Variovorax paradoxus B4: one gene and its partner. The protein of the gene in region 1 interacts with the protein of each later gene in a pairwise test. Links are inferred from orthologs where the notes say so. Each region holds a gene or a part of one and is shown on either strand. Other genes may lie near its edges.

What was found. Proteins that work in one complex are often made in the same cells at the same time.
Region 2: the proteins of nusG (region 1) and rho interact in binary tests that used the Escherichia coli proteins (3 or more experiments, as listed by UniProt). The link is inferred for Variovorax paradoxus B4 from one-to-one orthologs.

What each region holds. Positions count from the first base shown.
Region 1 is NC_022247.1:800,051-803,410, reverse strand. Bases 286-3,231 are described here. They hold nusG (transcription termination/antitermination protein NusG), read right to left. Parts: upstream 2,096-3,231; coding sequence 1,475-2,095; downstream 286-1,474. Other genes in these bases: tuf (elongation factor Tu), read right to left, coding at 2,713-3,231; secE (preprotein translocase subunit SecE), read right to left, coding at 2,096-2,479; rplK (50S ribosomal protein L11), read right to left, coding at 906-1,337; rplA (50S ribosomal protein L1), read right to left, coding at 286-905. In the rest of the region: more of rplA, read right to left, coding at 207-285; more of tuf, read right to left, coding at 3,232-3,360. UniProt on the Escherichia coli protein: Part of the processive rRNA transcription and antitermination complex (rrnTAC). The complex forms an RNA-chaperone ring around the RNA exit tunnel of RNA polymerase (RNAP).
Region 2 is NC_022247.1:2,616,182-2,619,396, forward strand. Bases 242-3,215 are described here. They hold rho (transcription termination factor Rho), read right to left. Parts: upstream 2,375-3,215; coding sequence 1,109-2,374; downstream 242-1,108. Other genes in these bases: VAPA_RS12110 (oxidoreductase), read left to right, coding at 242-1,057; trxA (thioredoxin TrxA), read right to left, coding at 2,556-2,888; VAPA_RS12125 (PD-(D/E)XK nuclease family protein), read left to right, coding at 3,047-3,215. Outside these bases: more of VAPA_RS12110, read left to right, coding at 1-241. UniProt on the Escherichia coli protein: Facilitates transcription termination by a mechanism that involves Rho binding to the nascent RNA, activation of Rho's RNA-dependent ATPase activity, and release of the mRNA from the DNA template.

The DNA of each region.
Region 1 (3,360 bases):
GGATCGCGCTTCATGCAGCGACCAACTGTCAGGAACAAAAATCAAATTCCTTGCAGCGGGATCGCCATCTGCGCTGGCTGCCGGACAAAAGGTCCGGCAATTAAGTGCAGGCACCCTGCACACCAGCGGTCTTGGATGGCCCACGGCAACCGAAGCTGCCGCGACCCACCACATTCGCCCCACCCTTCCGGGTGAAGCAAATCTCTTTAGCTCGCCGAGATGGTTTGCGTGTCCACGCGGACACCCAGACCCATGGTCGACGACACAGCCACCTTGCGCAGGTACACGCCCTTGCTGGTCGCCGGCTTGGCCTTGACCAGAGCGTCGATCAGCGCAGCGAGGTTGCCTTGCAGCTTGTCGCTGTCGAACGAGCGGCGGCCGATCGTGCCGTGCACGATGCCGGCCTTGTCGACGCGGAACTGAACCTGGCCAGCCTTGGCGTTCTTCACGGCCGTGGCGACGTCCGGAGTCACCGTGCCAACCTTGGGGTTGGGCATCAGGCCGCGCGGGCCGAGGATCTGGCCGAGCGTACCGACGACGCGCATCGCGTCAGGGGCAGCAATCACGACGTCGAAAGGCATGTCGCCAGCCTTGACCATGGCAGCCAGGTCGTCCATGCCGACGATGTCGGCGCCGGCGGCCTTGGCTTCTTCAGCCTTGGCGCCCTGGGCGAACACGGCCACGCGCTTGGTCTTGCCGGTGCCGTTGGGCAGCACGACGGCGCCACGCACGACCTGGTCCGACTTCTTCGCGTCGATGCCGAGCTGCACGGCCACGTCGATCGATTCGTCGAACTTGGCGGTGGCGGCGTCTTTCACGATACCGATCGCGTCAGCCAGCGGGTACAGCTTGTTGCTGTCGACCTTGCCAGCGAGCGCTTTTTGCTTCTTGGTCATCTTGGCCATTTACACGCCCTCCACATTCACGCCCATCGAACGGGCAGAGCCGGCGATGGTGCGAACTGCCGCGTCCAGGTCGGCGGCAGTCAGGTCCTTCATCTTGGTCTTGGCGATCTCTTCGAGCTGTGCGCGCGTGATCTTGCCGACCTTGTCGGTGTGCGGACGGGCCGAGCCCTTGTCCAGCTTGATGGCCTTCTTGATCAAGGTGATCGCCGGCGGCGTCTTGATGATGAAGGTGAAGCTCTTGTCAGCGAACGCGGTGATGACCACCGGCAGCGGCAGACCAGGCTCGACGCTCTGGGTCTGCGCGTTGAACGCCTTGCAGAACTCCATGATGTTCAAACCACGCTGGCCCAGTGCGGGACCGATGGGTGGTGACGGGTTGGCCTTACCAGCTGGGACTTGCAGCTTGATGAAGCCGACGATTTTTTTCGCCATGCTTTGCTCCTTGCGGGTGATATCGCCTTGGCTTTCGCCGCGGCTCCCCGGGGTTGAACGACTCTTCGATCAAGGCCGCGCGCCGAGTCGGACAACGCGCAGCCGGGAATGGTTCCGGTCCGCGGACCGGCGGGGGCTCAGGTCTTCTCGACCTGGCTGAACTCGAGCTCCACGGGCGTTGCGCGGCCGAAGATCATGACCGACACGCTGACCTTGCTCTTCTCGTAGTTGACTTCCTCGACGGTGCCGTTGAAGTCGGTGAACGGGCCTTCCTTGACACGCACGAATTCGCCCACGGTGAACTCGACCTTGTGGCGCGGCTTCTCGGTGCCCTGCTGCATCTGGCTGACGATGCCTTCGACCTCTTTCTGCGAGATCGGGGCCGGACGGTTCTTGGCGCCGCCCACGAAACCCGTCACCTTGTTGGTGTGCTTCACCAGGTGCCAGCTCTCGTCGTCCATGATCATTTCGACCAGCACGTAGCCGGGGAAGAAGCGGCGCTCGGTGGTGCGCTTCTGGCCGTTCTTGATCTCGACCACTTCTTCGGTCGGCACCAGGATGCGGCCGAACTTGTCCTGCATGCCGGCGCGGTTGATGCGCTCGATGATGTTGCGCTCGACGGCCTTTTCCATGCCCGAGTAGGCATGCACCACGTACCAACGCAGATCAGGGTTGGCGGCGGGAGCCAGCACGGAGGTGCTTTCTTCCTCCGGCGTGCCCGGCGTGGTGTCAACTGCGTTCACTGGATCAGCGGTCATTTATTTTCTCCAGCCCAGAATGAGGTCGAAAAACACCCATTCGAGCGTCTTGTCGGTGAGCCAGAGGAAAACGGACATGACTGCCACGAAGGCAAACACGTAAGCCGTCATCTGCATTGCTTCCTTGCGGGTCGGCCAGACGACCTTCTTGACCTCGCGCCACGAATCGCGGCCGAAGGCCCACAACTGGCGGCCATTCTCCGAGCTGCCGAAGGCGCCCACGGCCGCGGCCAGGCCGACCAGCAGCGCAGCCCATTGCACCAGCGAGCCCTGGCGCGCCAGCAGATAGAACGCCACGATGGCGCCCACTGCCAGCACCACCGACGCGGCCAATTTGGCCTTGTCGGCACCCGTGCTCACGGTTTCGATTTGAGAAGTGGCCATGTTTGGCTGATTTCCTGTGGCCTTTCGGCCTTCAATTCAATGCGCCTTCTTGAGACGCCGAAGCCCATCGGGTCACGATGGGCTTTTTTAGCCTCCCATCGGGTCAACGACGGGCTTCTTTCGGAGGCGCCACCTAGGTGGCAGGGGCAGTAGGAATCGAACCTACAACCTTCGGTTTTGGAGACCGACGCTCTGCCAATTGAGCTATACCCCTCCGGTACTCTTTGCTCGACTTAGATGTCGAGGATCTTTGCCACGACGCCCGAACCCACGGTGCGGCCGCCTTCGCGGATGGCGAAGCGCAGGCCTTCTTCCATCGCGATCGGGTTGATCAGCTTCACGGTGATGCTGACGTTGTCGCCGGGCATGACCATTTCCTTGTCCTTGGGCAGCTCGATCGCGCCGGTCACGTCCGTCGTGCGGAAGTAGAACTGCGGACGGTAGTTGTTGAAGAACGGCGTGTGACGCCCGCCTTCGTCCTTGGACAGCACGTACACCTCGGCGGTGAAGTGCGTGTGCGGCTTGATCGAGCCGGGCTTGCACAGCACCTGGCCGCGCTCGACTTCTTCGCGCTTGGTGCCGCGCAGCAGCACGCCGACGTTGTCGCCAGCCTGGCCCTGGTCCAGCAGCTTGCGGAACATTTCCACGCCGGTGCAGGTGGTCTTGACGGTCGGACGGATACCGACGATCTCGATTTCCTCGCCAACCTTGATCACGCCACGCTCGACAGCACCGGTCACCACGGTGCCGCGGCCGGAGATCGAGAACACGTCTTCCACGGGCATCAGGAAGGTGCCGTCCACGGCGCGCTCGGGCGTCGGGATGTAGGTGTCCAGGGCGTCGGCCAGCTTCATGATGGCCTGCTCGCCCAGCGGGCCCTT
Region 2 (3,215 bases), 1.8 Mb from region 1 along the record:
GCGCGCCGGCCTCGTCGGCTATGGCTTTGCCGGCCAGACCTTCCATGCGCCGGTGCTTTCGGCCGTGCCGGGGCTCGAACTGGCGGCCGTGGCGAGTTCCCGTCCGCACAAGGTCCACGCCGACTGGCCCGGCGTGGCGGTGGTGCCCGACGCCGCCGCGCTCGTAGGCCGGTCGGACATCGACCTGGTGGTGGTGGCCACCCCCAACGCCCAGCACCATCCGGTCGCCAAGGCGGCCCTGGAGGCCGGCAAGCACGTGGTGGTGGACAAGCCGTTCACGCTCGACGTGGCCGAAGCCAGGGAACTCGAACTGTTGGCTCGGCGCAACAATCGCGTGCTGGCCGTCTATCAGAACCGGCGTTTCGACGCCGATTACCTCACGCTCAAGGACGTACTGGCCAGTGGAGAACTCGGCCGGCTGGTGTACCTGGAGTCGCATTTCGACCGTTTTCGCCCCGAGGTGCGCGACCGCTGGCGCGAACAGAAGGTCCCGGGCGCGGGCCTCTGGGTCGACCTGGGCTCCCATCTGGTCGACCAGGCGGTCCAGCTGTTCGGAATGCCCGACACGCTGCAGCTCGACACCGCGGCCTTGCGCGACGGGGCGCAGGTCGAAGACTATTTTCACGCCGTGCTGCGCTACGAAAGCGGCCCGCATGCGCCGCTGCGCGTGGTGCTGCACGCCACGACGCTCGCGGCCCATGCCGCGCCGCGCTACATCGTGCACGGCACGCGCGGCAGCTACATCAAGCACGGTGTCGATCCGCAGGAAGACGCGCTGCGCGCTGGCCAGCGGCCGCCGATTGCAGGGTGGGGCGCCGACCCGCAAGACGGCGAACTCGTGGTGCCCGGCAGCGACGGCGGCGAGCCGCAGCGCCGGATATGGCCCACGCGGGCCGGCAACTACCTCGAGTACTACGTCGCGGTGCGGGATGCGATCCTGGGCAACGGTCCGAACCCAGTGCCTCCCGAGCAGGCCGTCGCGCTGATGGAACTGCTCGACATCGGCCAGCAGAGCGCCGCCGAAGGCCGGGCGATCCGCATCGTCGAACGCCCATGAAAAAAGCGCGTTGACCCGAGGGCCAACGCGCTTTTGCGGCGAGCGTGGTGCTCAGCCGCCGCGACGCATCATGTCGAAGAACTCGACATTGGTCTTGGTCGCCTTCATGTTCTTGAGCATGAGCTCCATCGACTCGATCTCGTCCATGTTGTACATGAGCTGGCGCAGGATGCGGGTCTTCTGCAGGATCTCGGGCGCCAGCAGCAGTTCTTCGCGGCGGGTGCCGCTGCGGTTGAGCTGGATCGACGGGAACACGCGCTTTTCGTACAGGCGGCGGTCGAGGTGGATTTCGGAGTTGCCGGTGCCCTTGAACTCTTCGAAGATCACTTCGTCCATGCGGCTGCCGGTGTCGATCAGCGCGGTGCCGATGATGGTCAGCGAACCGCCTTCTTCCACGTTGCGCGCGGCGCCCAGGAAGCGCTTGGGGCGCTGCAGCGCGTTGGAGTCGACGCCGCCAGTCAGCACCTTGCCCGACGAGGGCACGACGTTGTTGTAGGCACGGGCGAGGCGGGTGATCGAGTCGAGCAGGATCACCACGTCCTTCTTGAGCTCGACCAGTCGCTTGGCGCGCTCGATCACCATTTCGGCCACGTGCACGTGGCGCGCCGCGGGCTCGTCGAAGGTCGAGGCAATGACCTCGCCCTTCACGGTGCGCTGCATTTCGGTCACTTCTTCAGGCCGCTCGTCCACCAGCAGCACCATCATGTGCACTTCGGGGTAGTTGGCGCTGATTGCGTGGGCGATGTGCTGCATCATCACCGTCTTGCCGCTCTTGGGCGGCGCCACCAGCAGGGCGCGCTGGCCCTTGCCGATGGGGGCGATGATGTCGATGATCCGGCCCGTGATGTTCTCGTCGCTCTTGACGCCGTCGCGTTCCAGCTTCATCTGTTCCTTGGGGAACAGCGGAGTCAGGTTCTCGAACATCACCTTGTGCTTGTTCTGCTCGGGCGGACCGTCGTTGACCTTGTCGAGCTTGGTCAGCGCGAAGTAGCGCTCGCCGTCCTTGGGCGTGCGCACTTCGCCTTCGATCATGTCGCCGGTGTGCAGGTTGAAGCGGCGCACCTGGCTCGGCGAGATGTAGATGTCGTCCGTGCTGGCCGTGAAGCTGGTGTCGGGACTGCGCAGGAAGCCGAAGCCGTCAGGCAGGATTTCGAGCACACCGTCGGCAAAGACCTGTTCGCCGGCCTTGGCGCGCTTCTTGATGATCGCGAACATCAGCTCCTGCTTGCGCATGCGGCCGACGTTTTCGATCTCAAGCGCTTCAGCCTGCTTGAGGACTTCAGACACGTGGAGTGCCTTGAGTTCGTTTAAGTGCATGGAATGACCCCTTGCGGGGCAATCGATCGGAAAAACGGGGGAGGTTTGATGTGAGGCGAGAGCTGCCTCACAAACCGGGGAACTCGAACCGGTTACCTCGAAGGGCCCGGTGATCTGTGGGAGATTATGACAGCAAAAAACCGTCCGGCCAACGCATTGCGCGCTGGCCGGTTGAAATGCCTCAGGCGAGCTGCTGGTCGATGAAGGCCGTGAGTTGCGCCTTGCTCATGGCGCCGACCTTGGTGGCGGCCAGCTGGCCGTCCTTGAACAGCATGAGCGTGGGGATGCCGCGGATGCCGAACTTGGCCGGGATGTCGCGGTTCTCGTCGACGTTGAGCTTGGCGATCTGCAGCTTGCCTTCGTAGGCGGTCGACACTTCGTCGAGGATGGGTGCGATCATCTTGCAGGGGCCGCACCATTCGGCCCAGTAGTCGACCAGCACCGGCTGGCTGGACTTGAGCACGTCGGCTTCGAAGGAGGAATCGGAGATGTGTTTGATCAGGTCGCTGGCCATGTGATGTGTCCTTGTGCGCAGAGAGTTTCGGTGCAGCTAAAGTGCTGGTCATTGTGACAGAAACCAAGGGGTGGGGTGCCATGCGGGAACGCTATGACACCGATAGCAAAAGCCCTTTGCGCGTCGCGCCTCCCCGCTCTCCAACCCCTCGATAGAACATGAACGAAGGCCACCCCGTCCAGGCCCTGTGGTGCGACCCCGCCGACGGCGTCGTCGCGCGCATCGCCGGCGCCATCGCGCAGCGCGGGCTGCACGCGGCGCGCACCGTGGTGCTGGTGCCGTATGCGCAATTGATGGGTGTGGCCCACGACATGTGGTCGCGCTGCG